Regions from separate parts of the Pantoea sp. SGAir0184 genome, predicted to be linked through region 2. Evidence: riboswitches for the same ligand, from Rfam matches in the RefSeq annotation. Region 2 holds a riboswitch; each other region holds the start of a gene.
What was found. A riboswitch is a leader RNA that binds a small molecule or an ion and turns the genes downstream of it on or off. The one in region 2 is predicted to bind thiamine pyrophosphate.
Positions count from the first base shown of each region.

Region 1: another riboswitch for thiamine pyrophosphate. It lies ahead of thiM (hydroxyethylthiazole kinase); the one in region 2 lies ahead of C1N60_RS20925 (LuxE/PaaK family acyltransferase).
Region 3: another riboswitch for thiamine pyrophosphate. It lies ahead of thiB (thiamine ABC transporter substrate binding subunit); the one in region 2 lies ahead of C1N60_RS20925 (LuxE/PaaK family acyltransferase).
Region 4: another riboswitch for thiamine pyrophosphate. It lies ahead of C1N60_RS21940 (FAD-dependent oxidoreductase); the one in region 2 lies ahead of C1N60_RS20925 (LuxE/PaaK family acyltransferase).

Region 1 is NZ_CP028050.1:1,576,487-1,584,302, reverse strand. It holds gene C1N60_RS07325 (GntR family transcriptional regulator) at 1-28, shown strand, start outside; gene fbaB (class I fructose-bisphosphate aldolase) at 286-1,338, opposite strand; gene thiD (bifunctional hydroxymethylpyrimidine kinase/phosphomethylpyrimidine kinase) at 1,485-2,285, opposite strand; gene thiM (hydroxyethylthiazole kinase) at 2,282-3,067, opposite strand; TPP riboswitch at 3,101-3,197, opposite strand; gene C1N60_RS07305 (hypothetical protein) at 3,544-3,741, shown strand; gene ahpF (alkyl hydroperoxide reductase subunit F) at 3,794-5,362, opposite strand; gene ahpC (alkyl hydroperoxide reductase subunit C) at 5,433-5,996, opposite strand; gene C1N60_RS07290 (GNAT family N-acetyltransferase) at 6,287-6,730, shown strand; gene apbC (iron-sulfur cluster carrier protein ApbC) at 6,734-7,816, opposite strand, start outside.
Region 2 is NZ_CP028051.1:198,120-205,935, forward strand. It holds gene C1N60_RS20920 (acyl-CoA reductase) at 1-1,280, opposite strand, end outside; gene C1N60_RS20925 (LuxE/PaaK family acyltransferase) at 1,277-2,386, opposite strand; TPP riboswitch at 2,455-2,584, opposite strand; gene ddpX (D-alanyl-D-alanine dipeptidase) at 2,659-3,201, opposite strand; gene C1N60_RS20935 (M24 family metallopeptidase) at 3,231-4,379, opposite strand; gene C1N60_RS20940 (M20 family metallopeptidase) at 4,376-5,605, opposite strand; gene C1N60_RS20945 (dipeptide ABC transporter ATP-binding protein) at 5,616-7,253, opposite strand; gene C1N60_RS20950 (ABC transporter permease) at 7,250-7,816, opposite strand, start outside.
Region 3 is NZ_CP028050.1:3,495,198-3,503,013, reverse strand. It holds gene polB (DNA polymerase II) at 1-190, opposite strand, end outside; gene C1N60_RS16670 (DedA family protein) at 360-1,124, shown strand; gene thiQ (thiamine ABC transporter ATP-binding protein ThiQ) at 1,121-1,822, opposite strand; gene thiP (thiamine/thiamine pyrophosphate ABC transporter permease ThiP) at 1,806-3,416, opposite strand; gene thiB (thiamine ABC transporter substrate binding subunit) at 3,392-4,378, opposite strand; TPP riboswitch at 4,425-4,518, opposite strand; gene sgrR (HTH-type transcriptional regulator SgrR) at 4,589-6,250, opposite strand; gene C1N60_RS16645 (MFS transporter) at 6,505-7,686, shown strand; gene leuD (3-isopropylmalate dehydratase small subunit) at 7,779-7,816, opposite strand, start outside.
Region 4 is NZ_CP028051.1:391,976-399,791, forward strand. It holds gene C1N60_RS21910 (sigma-70 family RNA polymerase sigma factor) at 1-492, shown strand, start outside; gene C1N60_RS21915 (anti-sigma factor family protein) at 489-1,238, shown strand; gene C1N60_RS21920 (LysR family transcriptional regulator) at 1,240-2,121, opposite strand; gene C1N60_RS21925 (pirin family protein) at 2,245-2,970, shown strand; gene C1N60_RS21930 (glycine zipper 2TM domain-containing protein) at 3,224-3,433, shown strand; gene C1N60_RS21935 (6,7-dimethyl-8-ribityllumazine synthase) at 3,589-4,026, opposite strand; TPP riboswitch at 4,192-4,311, shown strand; gene C1N60_RS21940 (FAD-dependent oxidoreductase) at 4,438-5,382, shown strand; gene thiS (sulfur carrier protein ThiS) at 5,366-5,563, shown strand; gene C1N60_RS21950 (thiazole synthase) at 5,567-6,325, shown strand; gene C1N60_RS21955 (HesA/MoeB/ThiF family protein) at 6,336-7,304, shown strand; gene C1N60_RS21960 (ABC transporter ATP-binding protein) at 7,301-7,816, shown strand, end outside.

The sequences.
Region 1 (7,816 bases), on a different contig from region 2:
CAACAGCGAATGGTTTGAAGGGCCGTAGTGTTTTGGGGTGCTTTGAGCTTGTGGTGTGGTGCGATGCGGTTTGATACGGTGCGGTGCGGTGTGATGCGGTGCGGTGCGGTGTGATGCGGTGCGGTGTGATGCCCTCACCCCGGCCCTCTCCCACCGGGAGAGGGAGCTGTTTCAGTAAGCTGTCAGAGAATTAACGCATTAAAAAACCGCACAAAACAGTCCCCTCTCCCGCTCGCGGGAGAGGGTTAGGGTGAGGGTAAGGGTGAAAAAACGCACCTCACACCATCAGGCAATCGTCACATCCTTCGCCAGATACACATCCTGCACCGCATTAATCAGCGCCACGCCCTCTTTCAGCGACTTCTTAAACGCCTTGCGCCCGAGAATCAGCCCCATGCCGCCGGCGCGTTTATTGATTACCGCCGTACGCACCGACTCTGCCACATCGGTCGCACCGGCTGAAGCACCGCCGGAGTTAATCAGCCCGGCGCGGCCCATGTAGCAGTTGGCTAGCTGGTAGCGCACTAGGTCGATCGGATTCTCACTGGTCAGCTTGCTGTACACGCGCTCATCGGTGTGGCCAAACTTCACCGCGTTATAACCGCCGTTATTCTCCGCCATTTTCTGCTTCACAATGTCGGCACCAATGGTGGCCGCCAGATGGTTAGCCTGACCGGTTAAATCGGCGCTGGCGTGATAATCCACCCCATCCTTCTTGAAATCGTTGTTGCGCAGATAAGCCCACAGCACCGTCACCATGCCGAGCTCGTGCGCGCGCTCGAAGGCCGCTGCAATTTCCTCGATCTGCCGGCGTGACTGCTCAGAACCAAAATAGATGGTGGCGCCGACCGCAACCGCGCCCATGTTGAACGCCTGCTCGACGCTGGCGTAGAGCGTCTGGTCATACTGCGTGGGATAGCTCAGGGTTTCGTTATGGTTCAGCTTGACCATAAACGGGATGCGGTGCGCGTAGCGACGTGACACGGAGGCCAGCACGCCATAGGTTGATGCCACACAGTTACAGCCGGCTTCAATCGCCAGCTCGACGATATTCTTCGGGTCGAAATAGGCCGGATTGGCAGCGAACGAGGCGCCGGCAGAGTGTTCGACGCCCTGATCCACCGGCAGAATCGACAGATAGCCGGTACCCGCCAGACGGCCGGTGTTGTAGAGCGTCTGCATATTGCGCAGTACCGCAGGAGAACGATTGTTATCAATCATCACGCGATCGACATAATCCGCGCCCGGCAAATAAAGGCTGTCCGCTGGAATGGTCATGCAGCGATGTTGAAGAAGCGTATCCGCCTCTTTACCCAATAACTGTACGATGTCCGTCATGTTCGCTCCTGATAAATGGCTGGAAAAGAACCGGCACCTGCCGATTCGCCCCCACAGCCTGGACCGAAACGCGCCAGGCTGGCAAATTGCTGACTCCATTTTTCAGACGGATACGCAGTGAAAAAACGGCAATCTGGCGTTACGCCCTACCACCACTGATGGAAATGATGCACCGGCCCAATGCCGTGGCCGACCTCAAGCGAATCGGCGTGCAGCAGCGCCTGCTGCAGCCAGGCCTTGGCCTCCGCTACGGTGCCCGCCCAGTCCGCATGGCGCGGTCGCAATGCCGCCAGCGCCGCCGACAGCGTGCAGCCGGTGCCGTGCGTATGACGGGTGTTAACGCGCGGCGCGGTAAAGCGCTGGCGGCCGGCGCGGGTGATCAGCCAGTCCGGGCTTTCCGCATCGCTGAGATGACCGCCCTTCATCAGCACCGCTTCGCAGCCCAGTTCCAGCAGCGCATCGCCCTGCTGCAGCATACTCGCCTCGTCCTGCGCCATGCGGCAACCCAGCAGCGCCGCGGCTTCCGGCAGGTTGGGCGTGATCAGCGATACCTGCGGCAGCAGCCGTTCACGAATGCTGGCTACCGCATCGGGCGACAGCAGCGCATCGCCGCTTTTGGCAATCATCACCGTATCCAGCACCACAAACGGCAGGCTGGCGCGTTTCAGCTTCTCTGCCACCACCTCGACGATCGCCGTCTCCGCCAGCATACCGATTTTCGCGGCGTCAATGCGCACGTCGTTCAGCACCGAGTCGAGCTGCGCCGCAACAAATGCCGGTTCGATGCGATACACCGACTGCACGCCGCGGGTGTTCTGTGCCACCAGCGCGGTAATCACGCTGGTGCCGTACGCGCCGAGCGCGGAAAAGGCTTTCAGATCCGCCTGGATACCCGCGCCACCGCTGGGATCGGTGCCGGCAATGGTCAATGCATTGATGCGTTTCATGCCGCCACCTCCAGCGTCCACAGCGCATCGAGAAAAGCGGCGACGAAGCTGCCCGGCCCTGCCACGCTGCGCGCGGCCTGCTCACCGGCCAGCGACATCAAGCGGCAGGCCGCTGCCACGTGCTGGATACGCTCGCCCGGCAGGCTGCTGCACGCCGCGACTACGGCGGATAGCGCACAACCGGTGCCGACCACGCGCGTCATCAGCGGGCTGCCGCCGGGAATCGCCAGCGTATGGCGGCCATCGGTGACGTAATCGACTTCGCCGGTTACCGCAACGATAGTCGTGCAGCGTTGCGCCAGCTGCTGCGCGGCGTTCAGTGCGGCATCGGCCTGATGCACGCTATCCACACCGCGTCCGCCCGTGGCCTGGTGGGCTAAGGCGAGAATCTCTGAAGCGTTGCCGCGAATGGCCGCCGGTCGCAGGCTCAGCAGCTGCTGACAGAATTCCGTACGCAGGGTTAGCGCGCCTACCGCCACCGGATCGAGCGTCCACGGTGTGCCGGCCTGGTTAGCGGCCTGTACCGCCGCCAGCATCGCATCGCGGCGCTCACGGGTTAACGTACCGACGTTGATCAGCAGCGCATCGGCAAAACCGGCAAACTGCGCCGCTTCATCGCCATCAATCACCATCGCGGGCGAAGCCTGCAGTGCCAGCAGCACGTTGGCGGTAAAAGTTTGCACCACGTCGTTGGTCATACAGTGCACCAGCGGTGCCTGCTGCCGCAGCAGTTGCAGAGAGTGCGCGAGTTGCGCCGGGGAAAGAGGGTCAGGCTGTGTCATAAGGCTCCCAACCGGCAATCAGGAAGGCGAATGCGGTCAGGCATCTGACTTCCCTACGCTGGCATTATCCAGATCAGGTATTACGGGTATTTCTCAGCCTTCACAAAGAAGGGCACCCCGAGTCATGCACGTCCGTGTCAGACGTGCCTTCACAGCATAAAGGGTCAGCTTAAAGTTGTAAATCCTGCGGCAGGGGCACTTTTTTTTGCCGGACAACGATAAGCAAAAATACGTGCGCCATCAATTTTCATAATTTTTTGATCATCAGGAAAATATAAACAATTCGACGGAGATCAATTTTCCCAAAAGCCCTAAAATTCATCAGGATAGTTAATTTAATCTGCCGGGGCAGTATGCGGGAAATAAACAAAAGAAAGCGCGCAACTTGATTAATATCAAACCGGCCGGCGGCGTAACACGGCCTAATTCCCTTCCGGATTTGAAGACCGCTGTTTCACCTTCACCCGGAATCGCTAATGACTTTATTCAGTTTTCTTCCGCACGCGCACCACTGGCACAATATCACCATTTCCCGTCAAGGCGCCGTTGCCCCCGGCGGCCGTTACCGGTACTCCACGTACCTCGAAGCCGAATGCAAACGCTGCGGCGAGCGCATCCATAAAATTTATTATCGCGATATCAGCGATGAACAGGCGCGTCGCTGGCTGGGTTAAAAAAAAGCCCCGCAACACAGGTTGCAGGGCGCTTGCGTGGCTATCGCAAAACTTATTCAGCCGGTTTGGTGCGGATCAGGTAATCAAACGCGCTCAGTGACGCTTTAGCCCCTTCCCCGCTGGCAATGATGATCTGCTTGTACGGCACCGTGGTGCAGTCGCCGGCGGCAAATACGCCTTTCAGGCTGGTTTCGCCTTTGGCGTCGATCAGAATCTCGCCCATGCGGTTGCGCTCTACCGCGCCTTCCAGCCAGTTAGTGTTGGGCAGCAGACCAATCTGAACGAAGATACCGCTCAGCGCCAGTTCGTGGCTGGTCTGGTTATTGCGGTCGATGTAGGTCAGACCGGTAACTTTACTGCCGTCGCCTTTCACTTCGGTGGTCTGCGCGTTCAGGATCACATCGACGTTTTTCAGGCTGCGCAGTTTATCCTGCAGCACTTTATCGGCGCGCATTTCGCTGGCGAACTCCAGCAGCGTAACGTGCTCGACAATACCGGCCAGATCGATGGCCGCTTCAACGCCGGAGTTACCGCCGCCGATCACCGCCGTGCGTTTGCCTTTAAACAGCGGGCCGTCACAGTGCGGGCAGTAGGTAACACCTTTGGTGCGATACTGCTCTTCGCCTGGAACGCCCATGTTGCGCCAGCGTGCGCCGGTAGCAATGATGATGCTGCGTGATTTCAGCACTGCGCCAGAAGCGGTTTCGATGGCGTGCAGGCCACCCTCTTTCGCTGCCGGAATCAGCTTGATGGCGCTCTGGGTGTCGATCACGTCAACGTCATAGTCATCAACGTGCGCACGCAGAGAACCGGCGAGCTTCGCCCCTTCGGTTTTCGGCACGGAGATGTAGTTTTCAATGTCAACGGTGTCCAGCACCTGGCCGCCAAAGCGCTCGCCCATCAGGCCGGTACGGATGCCTTTACGCGCCGAGTAGATGGCCGCCGCAGCGCCCGCCGGGCCGCTGCCGACGATCAGCACTTCATAGGCGTCACGCTTGTTCAGCTCTTCAGCCGCACGCTTATCCGCGTTGGTGTCTACCTTACCGACGATTTCTGCCAGGCTCATGCGACCCTGACCGAACTCTTTACCGTTGAGGTAAACCGCCGGCACACCCATGACGTTGCGTTCGGTGATCTCGTTCTGGAACATGCCACCGTCGATGGCGGTATGACGGATGCGCGGATTGAGCACTGCCATCAGGTTCAGTGCCTGTACCACGTCCGGACAGTTGTGGCACGACAGAGAGTAATAGGTTTCGAAATGCAGGTCGCTGTCCAGCGCAACAACCTGATCCAGCAAGCTCTGCGCCTCTTTCGACGGATGTCCACCGGTCTGCAGCAGAGCCAGCACCAGTGAGGTAAATTCGTGGCCCATTGGCGAACCGGCAAAGCGCGGACCGCTGTGGCTGCCAGGGTTAGTAATCAGGAATGATGGCTTACGTACCGGTTGATCGTTCTCTTCACGGAAGCTGACTTTATCAGACAGACTCGCGATATCGGTCAGCAGAGTACGGATCTCTGCGGATTTTGCGCCATCGTCCAGTGTGGCAATCAACTCAACCGGTTTCGTTAGTTTCTCAAGGTAGGCCTTGAGCTGGGTTTTTAAATTGGTGTCGAGCATAGTGAGTTCCTGTGAAGAAAATCGGGTGCCGCAGCACCCGATGGAAGAAAGATCAAAGGGCGTAGGTGACTTAGATTTTGCCAACCAGGTCCAGTGATGGAGCCAGCGTTGCGTCGCCTTCTTTCCATTTAGCCGGGCAAACTTCACCTGGGTGAGAAGCCACGTACTGAGCCGCTTTCACTTTACGCAGCAGGTCAGATGCGTCACGGCCGATGCCTTCTGCAGTGATTTCGATGGCCTGGATGATGCCTTCCGGGTCAACGATGAAAGTACCGCGGTCAGCCAGACCTTCAGCTTCACGCATGATTTCGAAGTTACGGGTCAGAGCACCGGTCGGGTCGCCGATCATCGCATACTGAATTTTCGCGATGGTGTCTGAAGAACCGTGCCAGGCTTTGTGGGTAAAGTGCGTGTCAGTTGAAACGGAGTAGATGTCTACGCCCAGTTTCTGGAACTCTTCGTAGTGGTCTGCCACGTCACCCAGTTCAGTCGGGCATACAAAGGTGAAGTCAGCCGGGTAGAAGAAGAAAACACTCCATTTACCTTCAACGTCTTTCTCGGTTACGTCGATGAATTCGCCGTTTTTGAATGCAGCGTTTTTGAACGGTTTGATTTTGGTATTGATGATAGACATGGGTGACCTCCGTTAAAAAGATGTGATGCAGGCTACATAATTTTCGGGCCAACTTCTAATATGCAGACGTTATCAATCAGATAATCAAAAGCTATCAAAGTGCCGACGCCAGATTTGATGCGGCTTGCCGCGGCATTCTACACAGAAAAGCCGCAGAGTTAACAGGCTTTATCTTTGCGCACGGCAACTGCTATTTTTTTATAAACATTCAATCATCTTTGCTGCACGATTTTACTGCGTGCACAACGCCGCTACAAAACGTGCCCGCTTACTCGTTATGGAGTCTGGAAGTGAAAATTCGTCTTTTTGAAGAAGCCGACCGCCCTTTTCTACGCACGCTGTATCTCGCGGCGCGCCGTCATAACTGGACATGGCTGGCCGGCGACGACTGGCAGCTTGAAGATTTCGACGCGATTATTCCCGGTGAAACGGTACTGGTGGCGGAGATCGATGGCCACCGCGCAGGCTTTGCTGGCGTAATGGACAACGATAATTTTTTGCACAGTTTGTATGTTGATCCGGCCTTTCAGGGCCAGGGCGTCGGCAGTGCACTGCTGAACGCGGTGCAGCAGCGTTTTACCTCCACCGGCGCGCTGAAATGTCTGCTACAGAACGAAGCGGCGCTGCAGTTTTATCAGCAGCACGGCTGGCAGCGCGAAGCGCTGGGAGAGAGTGAACAGGGCCAGTACGTGTTGATGCACCTGCCGCTGGCGTCACGCACCAGCGGCAGCTAAGGCTTAAACCGCGCGGAAGGCGATGTCGCCCGGAATCACCTCACCCTGCCAGTAAAGCTGGGCGGCAACCCGGCCCGCAAGTTCACGATACAGCGCGGTGAATTCACTCTCCGGACGGCGAATCACGGTCGGTTCACCATCGTCGAGATCTTCGCGCAGATTAATGTGCAGCGGCAGCTGAGCCAGCAGGCGGGTGTGATAATCCTCAGCCAGCTTCTGCGCACCGCCAGTACCAAAAATCGGCTCGTGATGGCCGCATTCGCTGCAGATGTGCATGCTCATGTTTTCCACCACGCCCAGCACCGGCACGCTGACTTTTTCGAACATCACCATGCCCTTGCGCGCATCAATCAGCGCAATGTCCTGCGGCGTGGTCACCACCAGCGCGCCGGTCACCGGCACGTTCTGCGCCAGCGTCAGCTGAATGTCACCGGTGCCCGGCGGCATATCCAGAATCAGGTAATCGAGATCCGGCCACAGCGTTTCATTCAGCAGCTGCATCAGCGCCTTGCTGGCCATCGGTCCGCGCCACACCATGGCGTTATCGTCGGTCACCAGATAGCCGATAGAGTTGGTTGCCAGGCCGTGCGCCATGATCGGCGCCATGTGCGTGCCATCCGGCGAGGTGGGACGCTGCTTTTCGGTGCCGAGCATGTCCGGGATCGACGGACCGTAAATATCCGCATCAAGAATACCGACGCGCGCTCCTTCGGCCGCCAGCGCCAGCGCCATATTCACGGCAGTGCTGGATTTGCCCACGCCACCTTTACCGGAGCTGACGGCGACGATGTTTTTCACGCCGTTGACGCCCGGCTGATTTTTCACGCGTTTCAGGGTGGCGATGTCATGACGCAGCCGCCAGTCGATGGCGCGCGTGTTGGTCAGGCGCAGCAGTTCCGCGCTGGTCTGGGCTTTCAGCGCCTCAAACGCGCTGGCCCAGGCAAATGGCATCACCAGTTCAATGTGCAGCTTGTCGTCGAGCAGCGCCACGTGGCGCAGCGCTTTGAGGGTAGTCAGATTGTGTTGCAACGTCGGATGCTCAAACTCGCTCAGCACGCCGATAACCACGGCGCGCAACGCTTCAGG
Region 2 (7,816 bases):
TGCGCCGCCAGCCGAAACAGCACCTCGGGCGCGGCCGCGAGGCCAACGCTTTGCAGATACGCGCGCTGCGCGGCTACCCAGCTTACCGTCTCCTCCAGCGTATCCACGGCAATCACCTTCAGCGTGCGCCCGAGCGCGCCCGGTTGTAACGGCTCCGGCTTATCGACGTACACCACCGCCCAGGCATCGTGCTCATCACCGTACAGCGTGCGGTCACCGCTCAGCGCACGCATTTCCTCCACGTTGCGCCACGCGGCCACAGCCTGACTTTCACCCAGCGTCAGCGTCGCGCGCGGATAGCGCTGTGCCAGCGCGGCAAGTTCATGGGCGAGGTAAGCAGCAAACTCCTGCGGCGACACCCGGCCACCGCGCTCAATAAACAGCGCCTGCGGCGAGTAACAGCCGGCCTGGTCATAGCGCATCACATCGTAAGCCACCTGACGCGCCAGCGCCGGACCGCGCCGCACGTCCAGCGCCGAGCGCGCCACCATGCCAAAACTGATTTTGTGGCCATGCGGCAGAAAGCGCGTGGCTGGCGGCAGACGCCGCTGCATCGCCGTCAGCGCGGCTTCTCCGCCATAAGCCATCACCACGTCTGCCTGGCGGAACCACTGCTGCTCAGTGCGTTCATCACCGCCCTGCCACCATACGACGGCCAGACAGTCGCCCAGCTGCGGATCGATCTCCGCCAGCAGCTGGGCGAACCAGCCCGCCATCAGCGGCTCAGCGCTCGCCACCTTGCCCACGCTTCCCGCCTTCACCAGCAGGCCGGCAATCAGGCTCCACAGCGGCAAACCCGGCACATTGCCGGCCCAGATCTGCAGCAACAGCTGCGGACCAAACGCGCGGACAAAGCCGCCTTTTGGCCGCGGCTGAAAATCGTCCAGCATCTGCACGTTGCCGAATTCCTCCGCCAGAAAACGCCGCAGCTGCGGTTCACGAAAGGTTTTGAGATAGCCGGTTAAACCGAGCCGCAGCATGTCGGCGTCATAGCCGGTAACCAGCGGCAGCAACCGCTCCGCCTGCTGGCGCACCGGGTGCGAACGGTCAAGCAGGCGCGCGATGGCTTCATCAATCAACGCGGTGATGCGCGCTACGCTCAGGGTGTGCAGGTAGCGGCGCGCGTTATCGCGTACGCTGGCCGCCAGCGTGGCAATCTGCGCCTCGGACAGCACCGGCACACACACTTCCAGCGCGCTGCCCTGCTGGCCAAAGTGCAGGCTGTGCCACGCCACCTCGCTGTGGCGGATGCCCGGCAGATGTCCGGCATACACTTTCATGCCCGTGCCTGCGCGGCAGCGAGAAACGATTCCATCGCCAGCGAGCAGCCTTTGGCATCCGCGCCCGCGACGCGCCCCAGCAGCTGAAACCCGCCGGGCACCATCACGCCGGCATCTTCGGTCAGAATGGCGGAAACAGAATTGAAATGGGCGAGATCGTGATGCACCAGTACGCCTGTCTCACCTTCCGGCACCTCCGCACCGGTCAGCGGGTTGACCACGCGCGTGCGGATCCAGTGCGGTCCGGATTTCACCGGCGGGCAGATTTCATTGCCGGAATCGTAAAACTGCGTGCTGAGTTCAGTCATGCCGTACATATTGATGCAGTGCGAACGCGGAACGCCGAGCGTCTGCTGCAGCACGCTATAAAACGCCTCCGCCGCCACTTCACGCGACTGGCCCTTAAAACCCCCGGTGTCGAGGATGCGGCTGCCCGGCGGCAGCCTGAAACGCCGCTGCTGACGCGCCAGTTCGTCCAGCAGGTGGACAAAACTGTAGCTGGCACCCAGCAGGGCATAGGGTTGGCCGCTGGCCTGCGCCTGCTCCAGCGCGGCGATCAGACGAGGCAGTTTCAGCCCCTGCGCATCCACCATCACTTCGCTGTCTTGCGTGCCACATTCTTGCATCGCCAGCGTCAGATAATGGGCCAGCGAAGAGTTGGGCAGCTCGCTGCTGTGCGGAAACAGGATCGCCATCGGCAGGCGCGGATATCCGGCCATAAAGCGCTGGCGGAAATTGATCAGCATCGAGCGATCGTAAACCGCCAGCGTCGGGTGATAGCTGCGCCCCCGGCCGGTCCCCGTGGTGCCGCTGGTCATAAAGATGTGGGGAATCTCCGCCACCGGACGGCAGCTCAGCGTCAGATCTTTAAACGCCGTAATCGGCACCGCCGGAATCTGCCGCCACTGTTTGACCGTCAGCGGCGTGCGGCCGCGCTGGCGGGCGAAGCGGGCGTAAGGAAGATTGTGTTCGAATTGCCACGCGAACAGCTGCAGCGCCAGCTGGTTGAAATCCGCTTCCGTGGTTTCTTCGCGCTGCATAAACGCCAGCAGCGCGGCGATGATTGACGCTTCGGTCATGAAGGTGCCCTCTTTGGACTGCGGCATAACGGCCAGCCAGGGCCTGAGAAATGCGCAGGATTCGCAGAAAGGCGCAAAGAGGGAATGAGGGCGTGCAGTGACCCTGGTTCCACATCCCTACGCCGGTATTAGCCGGATCAGGTTCAGAGGGTCACTACGTTGCCGGCCGTGACAGCCGCGCGGGTAGAATCTCAGCCCTCTAACAGGGCACCCCTTGGAACAAGCTGCATTCTGGGGTCGGAACGGAGGGCGTGTCAAGGCGGGAAGGCGCAGAACCCCCCGCTTCAGCAACGCGATTATTAACGCGCAATATCACTCACAGGAACGCGATCAGCCCGGCTGACGCAGGCAAAGCGATCGCTGAGCAGCGGATAGTTTTGCGCATCCGGCAGTTCAAAGTGCCACCATTCGGTGGGCATGCCGACAAAACCGCCGCCGAGCATGATGGCGTTCAGCAACAGGCGATGGCGCTGCGCCTGCTGCGGCACGTTGGGATGGAACGGGTGCGACTCAGCAGACATGTCGTCAAACCCGGTCCCCATCTCCAGAATGTTGCCCGACTCATCCACCAGCGTCACATCGATCGCCACGCCACGGCTGTGATTCGAGCCCCGCGTCGGTGGCACCACATAATCCGCGTCGGGACAGGCATCCCACAAGTGCCACTGCGCCTGCTGCGGACGATACGCGTCCAGCACCAGCAGGCGAAATTCCGCCAGCTGGGCGATATCGCAGCTGCGGCGCAGCGCGGCGGCGGCATCCGGATGCAGCAGCGCCTGCGCGTCGCGATAAATGGCATACCCGGCGATGTTATCGGCGGTGGCGTATTTTAGATCAAACATCAGGCCCGGCAAGGTGGCAGCCAAATCGATTAATTCAACGTCCTGCACTGTACATCATCCTGTTTATTGTTAGCCGGCAGCGTAAACGGCTGGCGCGGCAGCGTGGTGAGTCGCTCTGCGCCCTGTGCCGTGACGCGCACGGTTTCACTGAAGGCGAGGCCCTGCGCTGAAATATACATGTGAAATACCATGTTTTCCTCCAGTAACCACGGCGCCTGAGGATGAAAACAGCAGCTGAAATCGCTCGGACGCGGGGTGCGCGTATACAGACCCAGCGCATAACCAGTGATGTTGCTGTAATCCTCACGCAGCCCGGCGCTAAGCACCGCCTCGCGCGCGACGGCATCCACCGTGCAGGCCGCAACGCCCGGCTTCATCGCCCGTAGCTGGCGATCCTGAATGGCGATCAGCTGTTGTGCCAGCGCCGCGCGCGCCGCAGAGCTTTCACCGACAATCAGCGGACGCATCAGCCGCGCGCTGTAGTGCCGCACTTTTGGGATCAGCTCAACGTGCAGCACATCGCCCGCTTGCAGACGCTGCTCATGGCCGCTGGCATGCAAAAATCCGTTGTCGCCGCTGGCGATAACAATCGGTCCGGTTTCACCGCTGTCAGCACCGAGCCGCAGAAATTGTGCCGCCGCCAGCGCGGCGACATCTCGCACACGCCAGCCGCCCTGCACCTGCGCACTCAGCTGGGCCAGCGTGGCATCGGCAATGCTGGCGGCCTGGCGTAAGCTGGCGATTTCAGCCTGAAATTTAACGCTGCGCAACCGGTCGCTGATGCCGCTGACATCACACCAGCGCACCCCGGGCAGATGGCGCGCCAGCTGCTGCCAGCTGTGTACCGTCATGCCGTAGGATGCATAATCCGCGCCCAGCCGCGCCCGCTGATAGCCGCGCCGCGTCAGGCTCTGCGCCACCGCCAGCCACGGATCGTCTTCATCACGGTACGCGTCAATCGCCAGCTGCGGTGACTGCGCGCGGCACGGCGCGGCATCCAGCTGGCGCAGCACCATCCACGGTTCGTCCTGCAACGGCACCAGACAGGCACGATAACGCGTTTCCGACACGGTATAACCGGTTAACCATGCCAGCAGTTCGCCATGATCGATCAGCATCACCTCAATGTCGGCGGCGAGCATGGCGCTGCGCAGCCGTGACAGCGCGTCGGCGATCATGACGCCGGTTCAACCGGCTGGCAGATGTCGAGGATCGCCAGCAAATAGATACGCACCATATCGAGAAATTCACTGATCTCAACGCGCTCGTCCGGCATGGTGTTGTACTTGCCGCCGGGCCCGCACACGATGCCCTCCATACCCGCATGCTGATACAGGTGCGCCGCATCGGTACCGTAGAAGGCGGGCGGCGTGATCACCCCGGTGGGCTGCGGCGTACCGCGCACAGTCTGCCAGCCGCGATTGACCGCTTTAACGATTGGTGATTCCGGCGACACCTCAAACGGCAGCATGGTGGGTTTATCGCGCAGGCCGTCATCGAACAGCTGTGCCTGCAGGCCCGGATAGCGCTGGCACAGTGCATCCAGCAGGGCCTGCAGATCGGCCAGCACGCCGTCCACCGTTTGCCCCGGCGCAAAGCGGGCGGAGCCTTTCAGGCGGACAAAATCCGCGACCTGCGGCGGCCGCCACTCCTGCAAATCACGCCCCAGCGCACCGTGTACGGTGCCAATATGGCCACGGTTAATTTTGCGGTGTTCTGCGCTTTTCGCTCCGCTGAAGGTGATGTTATTGATCTGCGGAATCAGTTCGACCGCCGCCGCAATCGCGTCTACCGCCTCCTCACGCTTTGACAGATGGCGCGTATCGCCGGTCAGTTCAATGGTGAACATCAGCGAGCCGGCATGCATGGTCAGCGCCTGTAAATCCGTGGGTTCGGCATTGATGAAATAGTCGGCGCGTACACCCTGCTCAATGGCGGCCAGCGTACCGATGCCGCCCTGTAACTCGCCGACCACATAAGTGAGGATCACGTCACCCCTGAGCTTCACGCCGGCATCAATCAACGTCTTTAGCGCGCAGAAATAGGCGGCATCGCCCGCTTTCATGTTAGAAACGCCGATGCCGTAAATAAACTGATCGTCGATTTTCCCCGCCCACGGATCGACGGTCCAGCCTTCGGTGACCGGGTTAGTATCAAGATGACCGTTGAACAGCAGGCTGTGGCCGCCTCCGCTGCCGGCCAGCCGCCCAATAGCGTTCAGCCGATCGCCGGCCACCGGCTGCAGTTCCGTCTCCAGCCCGAGCTGCGCCATCTGTTCTGCCATATAGCGGGCTAATTCGCGTTCGCCCTCGGTGGCACTGTAACTTTTGTGCTGCACCATTTTTGCCAGGAAAGCGAGGCAGTATTCACGATCGATGTGATGAATTAACTGTTCAGGGTTCATGCGTTTCTCGTTATGCCACGGATTGGGTCAGATCAGGGATGTGCACGGCATCAAGCAGTGCACGGGTGTAAGGATGCTGTGCCTGCGCCCGCATATTCTCGCCGGGCAGCACTTCCACCACATCACCGCGATACATCACCGCCACGCGATGCGCGATCTGGCGGATGAGATTGAGATCGTGGGTGATGAACAGATACGCCGTGCCGTAGCGACGGCGCAGCTCCAGCAGCAGCTCGATAATGGTGGCCTGCACCGACACATCGAGCGCCGCCGTGATTTCATCGCAAATCACCAGGTCCGGCGGGTTAGCGAAGGCGCGCGCAATCGCCACGCGCTGCTTTTGCCCCCCCGACAGCGCGTGCGGATAGCGGCTGGCAAATTCCGCGGGCAGCCGCACTTCCTGCAGCAGACGCGCCACCGCCTGCGCCTCGCTTTCTCCCGGTGGCAGTCCATACAGCCGCAGCGGACGGGCGATAATTTCGCCGACGGTCATGCGCGGATTGAGTGACGCATCCGGATGCTGAAAAATCATCTGCACGCGGCGGCGATACGCCGGGTCCATTTGCGCGCGGCCATATAACGTCGCGCCGCAGAAGTCGATGCTGCCAGTGAACGGCACCAGACCCGTTATCGCCTTGCCGAGTGAAGATTTACCCGAACCGGACTCGCCGACCACGCCGAGAATTTCGCCCTGATGCACCGTCAGCGAAACCGCATTGGCGGCCCGCGTCGTGTTCGCCTCCCGTTTCAACAGCCGATCGAGCACGCCGTGCTGGCCATAATCAATCGTTATCGCCTGCAGGCTGAGCAGCGGCTGACTGCCGGCCGCATCCGCGACCAGCCGATGCTGCGGATCCGGCACCGCGGCAATCAGTTTGCGCGTATACGGATGCGCGGGCGCGCTGAACAGCGTGCGCGTCGCGGCCTGCTCGACGATGCGGCCCTGCTCCAGCACGCACACGCGGTCGGCCACTTTCGCCACCAGCGCCAGATCGTGTGAGATATACAGCGATGCGACGCCGGTCTCGGCGCGCAGTCGCTCGTAAAGATCGAGGATTTGCGCCGAGCTGATGACGTCCAGCGCCGTGGTCGGCTCATCAAAAATCAGGCAGTCCGGCTGGCAGGCGAAGGCGGTAGCGATCAGGATGCGCTGCTTCTCACCGCCGGAAACCTGATGCGGATAGCGCTGCATCATGCGTGCCGGGTGCTTCAGCTCGACATCGCGCAGCAGAGATTCCCCCAGCTGCTGCGCTTCGCGCGCTGACAGCCCACGATGACGGCGCAGCACTTCGGTGACCTGTTCACCCAGCGTCAGTGTCGGGTTCAGCGACGCGCTGGGATCCTGAAAAATCATGCCAAGCTTTTTACCGCGCAGCGCCATCAGTTGGTGCGCTGGCAACTGCAGCAGGCTCTCGCCGTTCAGCCGGATATCACCCGCCTGCTCGCGTGCGTTACTGGCCAGCCAGCGCATGATCGCCCAGCCGAGGGTGGTCTTGCCGGAGCCGGACTCCCCTACCAGCCCCAGCACTTCGCCCGGCATCACCTGCAGGGTGATATCGCGCAGTACCGGCAGCGAATGGCCGCGCGCTAACGCATAATCGAGGCTGTAATTGTCCACCGACAGCACCGGGTTGTGCGGACTCTTCATTTGTGGCTCCCTGGATTTAACACATCACGCAGGCCATCGCCCAGCAGGTTGAAGCCAATCGCCACCAGCGCGATAGCCAGACCGGGGATCATCATCATCCACGGTGCTTTAAAGAAATAGCTGCGCGCCTCGGACACCATCAGCCCCCACTCCGGCTCGGGCGGCTGCGCGCCGAGACCGAGAAAGCTCAGCGTGGCAAATAGCATGATGGCGAATGCCACGCGAATGGTGGCTTCCACGATGATCGGCGCGAGAATGTTCGGCAGCATTTCGCGCAGAATGATGTAGTAACCCGCTTCGCCGCGCGCGATGGCAGCGCTGATGTAGTCCTGCTGACGCGCCGCCAGCGCCACGCTGCGCGCAATGCGCACCATGCCCGGCACGAAGGCGATAGTGATAGCCAGCACGGCGTTCATGCTGCTCTGCCCCAGGGTGCTGACAATCAGCAGCGCAAACAGCAGGCTGGGAATCGCCATCACCGCATCCATGGTGCGCATCAGGAATTCATCCACTTTGCCGCCAAGGTAGGCGCTGGCGGTGCCCAGCACCGAGCCAATAACCAT
Region 3 (7,816 bases), on a different contig from region 2:
GGCGCTCGTCGCGAATCAGCGCTTCGGTTTGCGCCTGGAACTCCCGGGGAATAAACGCCACCGACTCCTGCGCAGGCAGCACCAGGCGCTGCGGGCCCTGGTCGGTGGCCAGCCACAGCACTACTTCGCTGCCGGTCGGGGTATCCCGCCAGTGGCGAGTCAGCAAAAATCCTGCGCGCGGTTCGGTCACGTTAACTCCGGAGAATGAATTCATTTCAGTATATCATGGATGTTTATACAGTGTACTGCCGGTGGTGCCGTCGTCTGCGCGGCGCGGGCGTGCGGCAGCGCGGGGAATTGCTTGACGCTGTGGGGCTGTCTCAGGACAATCCAGCCTCTATATTCCGCAGAGGATAGTTATGGAAGCCTGGATCCAACACCTGTTTACGCAATCGCTGGAGTACGCGCTGATTGCCGTGGCGCTGGTGACCTTTCTTGAGTCGCTGGCGTTTGTCGGCCTGCTGCTGCCGGGAACGGTCCTGATGGCCAGCCTCGGCGCGCTGGTGGGCAGCGGACAAATCGGGCTCTATCCGGCGTGGGCCGCCGGGCTGGCCGGCTGTCTGATTGGCGACTGGGTGTCGTACGGCATTGGCTGGAAATTCCAGGGACCGCTGCACCGCTGGAAATACCTGCAAAAATACAAAGGGCTGCTGGATAAAACCGAGCACGCGCTGCATCAGCACAGCATGTTCACCATCCTCGTGGGGCGCTTTGTCGGACCGACGCGTCCGCTGATTCCGCTGGCGGCCGGCATGCTGGAGCTGCCGGTGCGTAAATTTCTGCCGCCGAACATTATCGGCTGCATCCTGTGGCCGCCGGCTTACCTGATGCCGGGCATTCTGGCGGGCGTGGCGATCGACGTGCCGCAGGCGGCGCAGGGCGACAGCTTCAAATGGCTGCTGCTGGCGGTGGCGCTGCTGCTGTGGATCGGCGGCTGGCTGCTGTGGCGCTGGTGGCGCAGCGGCAAAAGCGTCGACTGGGCCACGCCTTATCTGCCACTGGCGCGGCTGCGCTGGCTGGCTCCGCTGATGGCGCTCATCGGCGTCGGTGCCTTTATTGCGCTGCTGTTCCACCCGATGATGCCGATTTTTCTGCAGCTGCTGTGGAAAGTGTTCTTCGCTTAACGCGGCTGAACGCCAAGGATGGCGGCCGCCGGGCTTTCACCGCGCAGCAGGCTGGCGGTGCTGCCATCCCAGTACACCCGACCGTCAACAATCACCAGGCTGCGTGACGCAATCTGCTGCGCATCTTCCAGACTGTGTGACACCATCAGCAGCGTAATAGCGCGCGCCTCGCACACCGCGCGCACCAGCTGCAGCATCTCACTGCGCAGCGCCGGATCGAGTGCCGAAAACGGTTCGTCGAGCAGCAGCACCGGCTGATTGCGCAGCAGGCAGCGCGCCAGCGCCACACGCTGCCGCTGGCCGCCGGAGAGCTGGCCGGGCAGACGCGTCAGCATCGATTCCAGCCCGGTTTGCGCCGCAATCTGCTCTACCTGCTTCTGCTGTTGGCGCGTCAGCTTCAGGCCGGGATGCAGGCCCAGCCCCAGATTTTGCTGCACCGTCAGGTGCGGAAACAGATTGTTCTCCTGAAACAGCATCGATACCGGCCGCGCGGCAGGCACGCTGCGGGTGTGGTCGACGCCATCGATCAGCAGGCTGCCCTGGCTCACCGGCAGAAAGCCGCCGAGCAGGCTCAGCAGGGTACTTTTGCCCGCGCCGCTCGGGCCGAGAATGGCGAGACGTTCACCGGCCTGTGCGCTAAAGCTGAAGCGCATCGGCAGATGCTGGTAGAGATAAGTAAGGTTATTCAGTGTCAGCATGGCGACCCGGTAATTTTTCCATCAGCGTAAACAGCAGCAGGCATAACAGCAGCAGTAGCAGCGCGGTCACCGCGCCATCGGCACCGCGATAGGCGCCAATCTGCTGGAACAGATAAAACGGCAGGGTGCGGAAATCGGCGCTGCCGAACAGCGCCACCACGCCGAAATCGCCAATCGACAGCACGCAGGCAAAGGCCAGCGCCTGTGCCAGCGGACGTTTCAGCGCCCGCAGTTCAATCAGCCGCAGGCGAGTAAACCCGCTAATACCCAGCGAGGCGCACAGCTGAGCGTAGCGCGCGCTGAGGTCGCGCATCGGATTTTCCAGCACTTTCATCGCGTAGGGGATGGCGATCAGCGCGTTGGTGAAGATCACCAGCGCATCGGCGCGCTGCGGCAGGCCAACGGTGGCGTTGAACAGCAGGAAGAACCCACTCGCCAGCACAATGCCCGGCATTGCCAGAATCAGCATCCCGCTCAGTTCCATCGCCTGCGCGGCACAGCGATGCTGGCGCTGACGCAGTTCGCGGCTGCTCCACAGCAGCATCATGGTCAGCAGCACGCACAGCACACCGGCACCGAGTGCGATGCGCAGCGACGTCCACGTCGCCTGCCACAGCGCGGGCTGTTGCAGCGCGCCGGCAATGCCGCCGCGTAAGCCGTCGACCAGCACCGCCGCCAGCGGTGGCAGCAGTAACAGCAGCGCCAGCGTAATCAGCAGCGTATCCGCGACGCGTGCGCGCCAGGAATCCTGCGGATCGCGCCAGCCGCGCACCGTCTGGCTACCGGCCGGAATCGCTTTACTGAAGCGCTGACTGAGCAGCACCAGCAGCAGACAGCAGCCAAGCTGCAACAATGCCAGCAGCGCGGCGCGGCCGGGATCGTAATCAAAGCTAAGTGCCTGATAAATGGCCAGCTCCAGCGTGGTAGCCTGCGGACCGCCACCCAGTGCCAGCACGGTGGCAAAACTGGCGAAGCACAGCATAAAGATCAGCGCCGCCGTTGGCAGCAGCGGACGCCGCAGCCACGGCCACTCCAGCAGGCGAAACAGCGACCAGCCGCGCAGACCGAGCTGCGCCGCCAGCTGGCGCTGCTCGCCGGGAATGCTCTCCAGCGCCTGCAGCAGCATGCGCGTCGCCAGCGGCAGATTAAAGAACACGTGCGCCAGCAAAATGCCCTGCAGGCCGTAAGGCGAGAAGTGATAGTCGATACCGACGGCAGCGCACAGCTGCGCCAGCCAGCCGCTGCGCCCATAGACGCTCAGCAGACCGAATACGGCGACCAGCACCGGCAGCACCAGCGTCATGGCGCACAGGCGCAGCAGCAGGGTGCGGCCGGTAAAACGGCGGCGATAGAGCGCGCGGGCCAGCAGAATGGCTGGCAGCACCGAAAGCAGCGCTGACAGCAGCGCCTGTTCAAAGGAGAACGCCAGCACATGGTGCAGATAGCTATCGCTGAGCAGCGCGCGCCAGTCGGTGGCCGGCGCGGCGAGCAGCAGGGCACCGAGCGCCAGCAGCGCGACCGCACACAATAGCAGTGCGCTAAGCGCTCCGGGCAGCAGCCAGCCGGGCATCAGCGGCTGACGGCGCGCTGCCACGCGCTAATCCACGCCGCGCGATGGTCGGCCACCTCTGTCGGGGTGTATTGCAGCGCATTCGCGGGCACCGGTAACGCCTGATAACCGGCGGGTAAATCGCTTTTGATCACCGGATACATCCAGTTGCCGGTGGGAATGGTGCTCTGAAACGCTGGCGACACCATAAACTGCATGAATTGCTGCGCCAGCTGCGGCTGTTTGCTGCTGGCGAGCTGCGCGCCCACTTCTACCTGCAGATAGTGACCTTCGCTGAACGGCGCGGCGGCGTAGTTATCCTTTTTTTCTTCAATAAGGTGATAAGCCGGCGAGGTGGTGTAGCTCAGTACCAGATCGCTTTCGCCTTTGAGGAACAGACCATAAGCTTCGCTCCAGCCTTTGGTGACGGTCACGGTTTTGCTGGCCAGCTTCTGCCAGGCCGCCGGCGCGTCATCGCCGTACACTTTCTGCATCCACAGCAGCAGACCGAGTCCCGGCGTGCTGGTGCGCGGATCTTCATAAATCACCCGCCATTTTTTCGGGCTTTCGACCAGCTCCTTCAGGCTGTGCGGCGGATTCTTCAGCTTGTTTTTGTCATAAACGAACGCGAAGTAGCCGTAATCAAACGGGATAAAAGTGTCATTGTTCCAGCCGTCCGGCAGTTGTAGCCCGCGGGTATCCACCGTGCTTTTGCTGAACAGGCCGGTTTTTTCCGCCGCCTGAATCAGGTTATTGTCCAGCCCCAGTACCACGTCGGCCTTGCTGTTCTTTCCTTCCATACGCAGGCGATTAAGCAGCGATACGCCATCCTCCAGCGCCACATAGTTCAGCTCACAGCCGCAGCGGGCCTCAAAGGCTTTTTTCACTGCCGGACCGGGGCCCCAGTCGGCGGCGAACGAGTCGTAGGTATACACGGTGAGGACGGGTTTGGCCGCCAGAGCTGGCGCAGCGATCAGCAGCAACAGGGGCAGAACTTTATTTAACACTTTGCGTTCCTTAAGGAGAAGGTAAGGTTGCGTCGCAAAGGATCTGAGGGCGGAGCATCTCAAATCCCTACGCCGGTACGAGCCGGATCAGGTTCGACGGGTCTCTCTCAGCCAGTTAACCGGCACCCCGTTGAGAACGACATATTCTAGACATTTACAGGACAACGCGAAAGGTTCACCTGCCGGTCGTGTTGTCCGATGCTGCCCTTTTTACAGCTCCGGCGGGGCGAACCAGGCAGACTTGAAGTCAAACCAGCCGAGCGTGTTCAGCCGCACGCCACGCATGCTGCGCTGGCCCTCCAGCAGCAGCCAGTGATGAAACAGCGGATGCAGATAGTCGCTGTTTACCAGCTGTTTGCTCCACTCCGCCAGCGGCAGCGCTTTCTCTCGCCAGCGCGCGGCGTCGGCCTGCCAGTCGAGCGGGATACAGTGATGCATCAGCGGTAGCTCGTAGAGCTGAGCGAACAGGGCGTAGTCGAGCGGCAGGGTAAAGTTGACGCTGCCCAGCCAGATGTCACTCTCGCCCGCGCCGTCGAACCAGCTTTCGTAGCTCACTTCACGGGTAATCAGCTCAACGCCCTGCTGCGCCAGCAGTGGCCGCAGCGCATTGGCGATGCCCTCGTGTTCGACGTGGTGGCTGTACCAGCTGAGCGTCAGCTGGGTCACGCCGTCGGGCTTGTGGGCTGGGGTGATATCGCGCCGATGGTGCCAGCGCGGCAGCAGGCCATAAGCCGGGAACCAGTATCGCTGATAGCCGACGCCGGCATGATTGAGCAGCGCGATAGGGTTAAGCAGATCGCTCACCCAGCGGCGGAAACCGGCATCGCGCCCGCGTTCAGAGCGCTGATCGAACAAAAGAAAATAGCAGCCCTCTTCGAGGCGACTCTCTTCCGATTTTTCGTCGTCGTTTTCGCCTTCCAGTTTTACACCGGCGTAGACCAGCTCATCGCTGATCTCCGGCAGCACCCAGATCGAGACATCATCAATCAGCGCGCGGTAGCCGAAGTAGTCATCAAACGCGGCGATTTTCAGCTGGGTTTGCTGATTGCGCACCACGCTGTACGGACCGGTGCCAATGGGCTGACGGGCGAAGTGGCGCAGCGTCGGCCACTCACGCGGCAGAATCATGGCGCTGACGCTGGCCAGCAGCCACGGCAGCCAGCAGTCCGGCTGGCTGAGATGGATATCCAGCGTCCACGGCGCCGGCGAGTGCAGTTGGTCGATGTGCGAAAACAGCGGCTGGCTGCGCACCCGCTCCAGCGAGGCGATGACATCCTCCATCTCCAGCTCGCGACCATGATGAAAGCGGATTGCCGGCCGCAGGAAGAAGCGCCAGTGCAGCGGAGAGGTTTGCTGCCAGTGATGGGCAATGTCGGCGGCGATTTCCCCCTTTTCCTCATTTATACGCGTCAGGCCGCTGAATATCTGTCGCGCCAGATGGGTTTCTGAACGGCGCAGCGGCGAGCCGGGCAGCAGGTTAGGCAGGGGCCGGTAGTAGAGCACGCGCAATATATGCTTGCCCTGGCGAAAGCTGCGGCCAAGGTGCGCGGCAATCATCTGCCGCACCTGGTTTTTATCGCCCACCAGTTGCACCAGCTGGTCGATGCGATCATGCTCCAGCAGGTCTTCGGCGCGCTGCTGCTGTAGCGCCAGTCCGGTGTAGCAGAAACTCAGCAGCGAGCGTTTACCGCGACCGGCTTCAGCCTGCCAGATCAGCCAGCCCGCCGCCTGCATGGCGTTCAGCAGGTTACGCATGTGGCGGCGTGAGCAGTGCAGCAGTTCAGCCAGCTCGCTCAGCGTGGTTTCCTGATCCTGGCCCTGACAGTGTTGCCACAGGCGAATGAACTGCTGTTGCAGACGCGCAGAGGACATAAAAGGGGAACTCCTTCTCGACTTCGCTCAGTTTTTCCTGCCCCATATTAGAGGCATACTGGCGGGCAATGGAAGAGCGGGAGGCATTCAGCAATGAATGGCGCTCTGCCAGCGGTTCCGCCGACGTGGAACCTTTTCTGAGTAGGGTGCAATTTCACCGCCAGCGGAGTTTTTCTCTGCTGGCTTTTTTCGTTTTGCTGTGGAATCTTCTACGCTGTTTTTTTCCCGGTCTTTTTCCTCAAAGGGATTTCTGCATGAAATCGCTGTTACCGCGGCCGCGCCGCCTGAATCCGGTTTACCTCTCCTTTATGGCGGTGTCGTTTATGGTCGGCGTGGCGGGGGCGTTACAGGCGCCGACGCTCAGCCTGTTTTTGACGCGCGAGGTGCAGGTGCGGCCGTTCTGGGTCGGCCTGTTCTTTACCATCAACGCCGTCGCCGGGATCGTGATCAGCCTGCTGATGGCGAAGCGTTCGGATAACCGTGGCGATCGCCGTCATCTGATCCTGTTTTGCTGCCTGATGGCGGTGGCCAACGCGCTACTGTTTGCCTTTAACCGTCACTATCTGACGCTCATCACCCTCGGCGTGCTGCTGTCGGCGCTGGCCAGCGTGGCGATTCCGCAGATCTTCGCGCTGGCGCGGGAATATGCCGATCAGTCGGCGCGTGAAGTAGTGATGTTCAGTTCGGTGATGCGCGCGCAGCTGTCGCTGGCGTGGGTGATTGGGCCGCCGCTGTCGTTCGCGCTGGCGCTCAACTACGGCTTCATCACGCTGTTCTGCGTGGCGGCGGTGATTTTTCTGCTGAGTATGCTGCTGATCTGGCGCACGCTGCCCTCGGTGCCGCGCATCGCCGCCACGCCGGAGCAGGTGCTGATGCAGCTCAGCCCGTGGAAAGACAGCCAGGTGCGGCTGCTGTTTATCGCCTCGGTGGTGATGTGGGCGTGTAATACCATGTATATCATTGATATGCCGCTGTATATTAGCGCAACCCTTGGCCTGCCGGAGAAGCTGGCGGGTCTGCTGATGGGCACAGCCGCCGGGCTGGAGATCCCGATCATGCTGCTGGCCGGCCATTACGCGAAGCGCTACGGCAAGCGCAAGCTGATGCTGCTGGCGCTGGTGGCAGCGATTGTGTTTTATCTCGGGCTGGTGCTGTTCCGTTCTCAAACCGCGCTGATGGTGCTGCAGCTATTTAACGCCGCGTTTATCGGCATCATCGCCGGCATAGGTATGCTGTGGTTTCAGGATTTGATGCCGGGCCGTGCCGGTGCGGCGACCACCATGTTCACCACCTCGATTTCAACCGGGTTGATTATCGCCGGCCTGATCCAGGGGATACTGAGTGAGCGCTTTGGTCATGAGTCGGTGTACTGGCTGGCGCTGGTGATGGCGGTGGTGGCGCTGGTGCTGGCGGCGCGGGTACGGGATGCGCGGTGAGGGCGGTGTGGAGATTGAAGGTCGCCATCAATGGCGACCAAATTACTGACGCGTTTGCTGTAGGGTGCGCCTTGCTGCGCACCGGGTAAACCTTAACGCAGAAACGCTGGCTGGCTGGATTCGTAGCTGG
Region 4 (7,816 bases), 190 kb from region 2:
AGCGATGACGAAATCCGCGCATTACTGCCGCATTTGCAGCGTTTTGCGCTGGGGCTGACGCGTGAGCGCATGGCCGCTGAGGATTTGGTACAAAACACGCTGGTCAAAGCACTGGACGCGGCGCGCGATGACACGCGCAGTCTGCGTGCCTGGCTATTTTCCATTCTCTGGCATCAGTTCATTGATGGCGAACGGCGCCGTAAGCGCTGGCAGGCGATTATGACGCTGTTCAGCCGCGCCGAGTCCTTTGCCGAGTCGGCTGAGCATCACGCCATCGCCGATGAGATGCTGGCGCTGTTCGCCCGTCTGCCGTCTGACAGTCGCGCATTGCTGCTCCTGGTTAACGTGGAAGGCATGCGTTATCAGGAAGCGGCTGACACGCTGGACATTCCGCTGGGCACCGTGATGTCACGGTTGTCGCGGGCGCGAAAACAGTTGCAGCATATGACCGAAGGCCTGCCGGCCCCGGTGACGTTGAGGAGATTAAAATGAATATCCCGCCCGATGAGAACCAGTTGCACGCCTGGCTGGATGGTGAACTGGATAGCGCCAGCCATCAGGCCGTCAGCGTCTGGCTGGCGCAGCATCCTGACATCGCCGCCCAGGTTGAGGGCTGGCGTCAGGACAAGCTGCGCTTGCAACAAAGCCTGCAGCGCAACATGGCGCGAACCGCCTTTACGCCACTGCAACCGGCACAGCTACGCCAGCGGCGCGCGCGGCAGCGTTATCAGCGGCTGGCGCTGGCCTGCTCGCTGGTGCTGGCGTTGGGGATCGGCAGTCTGTCCGGCTGGCAGATGACTGAACGCTTACAGAATCACCCGTTACCGATGGAGGATGCGGTACAGGCTTACCGGTTATTCGGCGATGGCGCGCAGCAGGCGACGATGGACATTAGCACCCATCAGACGACACAGCTGGCCAGCTGGCTGGGCCGCTATTTTATCAACGGTACGCTGCCGCCCAATCTGGAGCGCTTTGGCTATCAGCTCATCGGCGCGCGCCTGATGGCGAATGAGCATGGCGCCTCGGCGCTGGTGCTGTATCAGACCGCCAGCGGTACGCGCGTTGGCTGGTACATCCGCCCGCAAACCGTGCGGCTGGAAAAGGGGTCGCGCCAGGCGGACAATCTGGTGGCGCAATACTGGAGCGATCGCCACTATAACTATGCACTGGTGAGCCCGATGAGCGGGGAAGCCGCACCGGCACTGCGTGCTGCGATAGGCAGCGAAGTGGGCTGATTCATTTGCCTGCCAGCTTTGCCTGCAGGAACGTCATGAATACCCGATTGATCTCGCTGCGCTGGCGATGCTGCGGATAAAGCGCATTGAGGTGCAGCGAGGCCGGATGCCAGTCATCCAGTACCGTCACCAGCTCACCTCGCGCCAGCGCCGGAGCCACGATAAACTCCGGCAGCAGGATCAGCCCCAGCCCGGCGACGGCCGCATCACGCAGCATTTCTCCGTTATTGCTGACCATCGGTCCCTGTACCGCCAGTACTTTGCGCGTGTCGCCCTGAAACAGCTCCCAGCCGGTCTGGCTTTCACGTCCATAGCGCAGACAGAGATGCTGCAGTAGATCCTCCGGCTCACGCGGTGCGCCGGCGGCCTGCAGGTAGGCCGGGCTGGCGCAGATCACGCGGCGGAATTCGCCCAGCCGTTTGGCGATCAGGCTGGAGTCCGGCAGCGTGCCGATGCGGATCGCCATATCAAAACCCTCTCCAACCATATCCACATGCCGATCCGCCAGTTCCACCTGGAACTGGATACCGGGATGCTGGCTCAGGAATTCGGCGATATAAGGGGAAAGATGGCTGATGCCGAACGACATCGGCACGCTGAGACGAAAACTGCCGCGCAGCACCTGACGACGACCAGACACCGCCAGTTCGGCTTCCTGCACATCATCCAGAATGCGCTGCGCATGCTGGGCAAACAGCTGGCCGTTGTCGGTAACGGACAGTTTGCGCGTATTGCGATTCAGCAAACGCGCCCCGAGTGACTCTTCCAGCGCGGCGATGCGCCGGCTGACGTACTGCTTGGAGAGCATCAGCTGTTCAGCCGCAGCGGTAAAGTTGCCCGCTTTGATTACGGCGACGTAAATTCGGAGATCTTCAATCTGCATATTGTCCACTTATCTGTGACAGTCATTGTCATACAGGCGCATTGTTGGGCAAATCAGTTTACGTATACTGGTCAGCAACGGGAAGGGCCTTCGCCCTCCAGCTAAAAATTTTAGGAGCAGACCATGATTGAACAACGACTGTCCGAACAACGTGGCTTAGGCGATCACGGCTGGCTGCATTCACGCCATACCTTTTCGTTTGCCAGCTACTGGGACCCACAACAGACCGGTTTCTCCGATCTGCTGGTGATTAACGATGATCAGGTAGCACCGGGTCGCGGTTTCGGTGCGCATCCGCACAACAACATGGAGATTATCTCTTACGTGCTGGAAGGCGCGCTGGAGCATAAAGATTCCATGGGTACCGGTTCGGTTATCGTGCCCGGTGACGTGCAGCTGATGAGCGCCGGTAGCGGCGTAACGCACAGCGAGTTTAACCACTCGAAACAGGACAATGTGCACTTCCTGCAGATCTGGATTGTGCCGGCAGAACGCGGTACCGAGCCAGGTTACCAGCAGGTGTCAGTGGCAGAGGCCGACAAACGTGGTCAGCTGCGCCTGATTGTTTCGCCACAAGGCGACAACGGCTCGCTGCGCGTACGTCAGGATATGCGTATTTACGCGGGACTGTTTGACGGTGCTGAGCAGCAGACGCTGGAACTGGCTAACGATCGCTATGCTTATATTCACGTGGCGCGCGGCAGCATTGAAGTGAATGGCGTGAGCTTCAAAGCCGGCGACGGCGCGCGCGTACGCAATGAGACGGCGCTGCAGTTCGCCAACGGTAACAATGCTGAAGTGCTGGTGTTTGATTTACGACCAGTAGAAGTTAATCATCCGCAGCGTTAATTCATTGCGCGGTAAGTCATCGAGGCATGGCGTGAACCTTCACGCCATGCCTTTTTATTTGGCTTAAGGTACGAATAATAACCAGCACCTGGCAGGTCCGGCATAAAATAGGAATTTTTACCTTCCACAAAAATGCAAAGCCCCTTAAATTTGCCTCCAGGATAAGCACGCTACGCCAGGTATTTGGCGGCTAAACAACAAACAAAGTTAACACTATTACATTCCATTAGAATTAATGGTAATGAGGATTTTGATGGTTTTAAAACGCAGCTTTAATATCGCAGTGGTATTGGTTTTAGCCTTTTCTGTAACGGCTTGTGGCATGTCTCATCGTGGCCGCAACACCGCCATTGGCGCTGGTGTAGGTGCGGTAGGCGGCGCCGTTCTGACCGGCGGCAGCACCTTCGGTACCCTCGGCGGCGCGGCTATCGGCGGCCTGATTGGTCACGAAGTCAGCCGTTAATTCCACCGCTACTCAGGATTTCGCCAGCCGGAATGCTGGCGAAATCATTTCACTTCATAACCTGCCGTCAATAGCCCCGCGTTGAAATATTCATCGGCCAGAAATTTCTTTATTTAATCCGGCCATCAATTATTACCGCTACCGCTTAAAAAATATTAATCGATCTGTAGCTGATGAATCATCAGAGCGGCGCGTGCGGCTTCTTTGCCTTTTTTAATAAAATGTTCGGTATAAAACGCTTCAATCGCATCGACCGGCTGAAAATTGTGCGGAGTGAGTGATACCGAAAACACCGGAACATTGGTGGCGAGCTGTACATTCATCAGGCCATCGACGACGGCCTGCGCGACAAAGTCATGGCGATAGATGCCACCGTCGACCACCAGCGCGGCGCAGACAATCGCATCAAATTTGCCGGTTTCGGCCAGGCGTTTAGCCAGCAGCGGCATTTCAAACGCGCCGGGTACGTCATAGCTTTTTAATGTATTTTCGACGCCTTGTTCGGTCAGTTCCTGCTCAAATCCCACCAGCGCGTTGTTCACGATCGCCTGATGCCATCCTGCTTTAATAAAAGCCACACGAAACTTATTCATAATGCTTCCATGATTAGCTGAAAAATTTATAAGTGAATAATAAAAAAGTCTTTTTTATCATCTGCCCGCTATCCGTCTGGTATACCATATGTTGCAATTTTGATCCACAACGCGGGCAGCGCAGTTAACGTGCTGCTTGACGCCAGCCAGCGCCTGCAATACAAATAGACGCGTCGGGGGAGTCTCGCCTGAGAGACTGAGAGGCTAATAGCGCACTGCGCGGCTTAGCGACCCTTTGAACCTGACCCAGTTGATACTGGCGTAGGAAGACTGACGGCTCATGTGCAAAGCCGTCTGGCGCAAAGGCGAGCCCGATCGCTGGCGTCGATTCCCTTCACCTGTATCTGCGGGTCTCAGTTATCACTGAGAGGCCGATGTGAATTTCCCAGATTATTTACCGGAACGTGATTCATGAGCCGCTGGAGCGTGCTCGGTAGCGGCGTGTCCGGGCTTTGTGTTGCCACGCTACTGGCTGAGCGCGGCGAAACCGTCGAGGTCATTGATGATGAAGCGCGTCAGCCTGCCTCGTGGTTTGCCGGTGGCATGCTGGCGCCGTGGTGTGAAGCTGAAAGCGCGCCAGCCGACGTAATTACCCTCGGCCAGCATGCTGCGGCATGGTGGCAAACGCGCGTCAGCAGCGTGGTGCATCAGGGTACGTTAGTGCTGGCACCGCCGCGTGATAACCCGGAGTTAAACCGCTTCGCGCGCATGACGACGGCGCATCAATGGGTTGATCCGGCGTCGCTTGAACCGGCGCTGGAAAACCGGTTTGCGCGCGGACTGTTTTTCCCGCGCGAAGCACATCTCGATCCGCGCCGTGCGCTGGCTGAACTGCGTGACAAACTGCTGCAGCGCGGCGTCCGCTTTGATGCGCGCCAGCCATCGGGCCGGATCATCGACTGTCGCGGTATCCATGCCAGAGCGCAGCTCTCCGGCCTGCGCGCGGTGCGTGGGGAAATGCTGATCCTGCAGAGTCATGAGGTGTCATTTTCCCGGCCGATTCGTCTGCTCCATCCGCGTTTTCCCTGTTATCTGGTGCCGCGTCGCGACGGCCACTTCATGCTCGGCGCCACCATGATCGAAAGCGACGATGCCAGCGCTATCAGCGCGCGCGCCATGATGGAACTGCTCAGCGCGGCCTACACCCTGCACCCGGCGCTGGCGGAAGCGCGCGTCAACGAAAGCGGCAGCGGTCTGCGTCCGGCATGGCCGGCTAATCTGCCGGAAATCCACTATCACAACGGTATTTTTTATCTTAACGGCATGTATCGTCACGGTTTTCTGCTGGCACCAATGATGGCAGAACAGCTGATGCAGCGCCTGTCCGGGGAGGTTAGCCATGAATATTCAGCTTAACGGCCGCACCATCAGCACTGAGGCCAGCAGCCTCAGCGAATTGCTGATCGAACAGCAAATCGATGCGGTCTGTGTTGCCACCGCCTGCAATGGCGATTTTGTGCCGAAAAGTCAGTATGCCAGCCTGCAGTTGCAGGAAGGCTGGCAGCTGGAAGTCCTGTCACCGATGCAGGGAGGCTGAGCGATGTTTTACGATTTTACACCGCAGTCACGCTTGCTGCTCGGCACCGCAGGCTACCCTTCACCGGCGATTTTGCAGCAGGCGATCGCCGCATCCGGCAGTGAAATTATCACTGTCAGCCTGCGCCGCGAAGGCACGGCGGGCGCGGCTTTTCGCGAGCTGCTGACGGGCCTGAATGTGCGCGTGCTGCCCAATACCGCTGGCTGCCACACGGTCAAAGAGGCCGTCACCACCGCGCACATGGCGCGCGAGTTGTTTAACACGCCGTGGATCAAGCTGGAAGTGATTGGTCATGCCGACACGCTGCAGCCCGATCCGTTCGCGCTGGTCGAAGCGGCACGCATTCTGTGCGCCGACGGCTTCCAGGTGTTTCCCTACACCACGGAGGATCTGATTGTCGGTGAAAAACTGCTGGCCGCCGGCTGTGAACTGCTGATGCCGTGGGGCGCGCCCATCGGCTCCGGCCAGGGACTGCGAAATATTGACGGGCTGCGGGCGATGCGAGCCTGGTTCAGCGATATTCCACTGATCATTGATGCCGGCATCGGCGCACCGTCACAGGCAGCGCAGGCTATGGAGATGGGCTTCGATGCCATCCTGCTCAATACCGCCGTGGCGAAAGCGGGCGATCCGGTGGCGATGGCGCGCGCGTTCAGCCAGGCGATCGCCGCCGGGCAGGGCGCGCGCGATGCCGGGCTGATGGAGAAGCGTGATATGGCCGTGGCCTCAACGCCGATCTTCGGCCTCGCTAACCTGAACTAAGGAGCGCGCAATGGAACGCTACCAACGCCAGATGATGCTGCCGGAAATTGGCGTCGTCGGGCAGCAGAAACTGGCTCGCGCCCGCGTGCTGGTAGCCGGTGCCGGTGGGCTGGCCGCCACGCTGCTGCCTCAGCTGACGGGCGCGGGCGTCGGTCAGCTGTGCCTGTACGATGATGATCAGGTCGCGCTGCATAACCTGCATCGCCAGACGCTGTTCACCCTGCAGGATGTGGGTCGCAGCAAAGCTGTGGCGGCGCAGCAGGCTTTGCAGCAGCGCAATCCTGAGGTGCAAATCGAAGCGGTGCCCGAGGCGCTGAGCGCCAGCAATATCGCGCAGGCGCTGACGGGGTGCGATCTGGTGATTGATGCCGCCGATAACTTCGCGGTGACTTACCAACTGTCTGATGCCTGTTTCCAGGCAGGCATACCGCTGATCAGCGCCTCGGTGCTGGGTCGTCAGGGCTATGCTGGCGGTTTTTGCGGCGGCGCGCCGAGCTATCGTGCGCTGTTTCCGCAGCTGCCTGCTTCCGCGGCTAACTGTAACACCGCTGGCGTGATGGGCCCGGCCGTGGCGGCGCTGGGGGCGATGCAGGCGCAGATGGCGCTCAGCGTACTGCTCGGGCTGCAACCCTCACCGCTCGGCTGCATGGTCAACTGTGACTTCGTCAGCTGGCACTTTCGTTCGTTCCGCTTTGATGCGGCACAGGAACCGGCCCAGCCCGGCGTGCCGTTTATTGATGCTCACCTGTTACAACCCGGAGACTGCATTGTGGAGCTGCGCAGCTGCGAAGAGGCGCCCGCCAGCGTGGCCGAACGGGTTGAGCGCGTGCTGCCGCACGAACTGGACGCCTGGCAGCCACCGGCGGATCGCCGCATCGTACTGGTCTGCGCCAGCGGCATCCGGGCAGCGCAGGCGGCCAGCGCACTGGCGCAGCGCGGCTTTAGCCACCTGGCAATTCTGGCGGCGCGGCGGCCATGACGCAGGACATCCGCTTTGACCAGGTGAGCTTTGCCTGGGGCGAAAAACAGCTATGCGATCGGCTCAATCTGCAACTGCGCGGCGGCAAAACCACGGTGCTGCTGGGCTGCAGCGGCATTGGTAAAAGCACGCTGCTGCGTCTGGTGGCCGGCTTAGTGCAGCCGCAGCAGGGCAGCCTGAGCGGTATTGCGCAGCACGTGGCATGGATGGGGCAGCAGGATCTGCTCTATCCGTGGCTGACGGTGCTGGAGAACGTGATGTTGACGGCGCGTCTAAGCGGTGCGAAGCCGGACCGCGTGCGGGCGCACCACTTGCTGGCACAGGTGGGACTGGAAGACGAGGCGCAAGCCGCGCCCTCACAGCTCTCGGGTGGCATGCGGCAGCGGGTCGCGCTGGCGCGCACGCTGTATGCGCAGCGCGAGCTGGTGCTGATGGATGAGCCATTCGCCACGCTGGATGTGATGACCAAACACCAACTGCAAACGCTGACCGCGACGCTGCTGCGCGGCAAA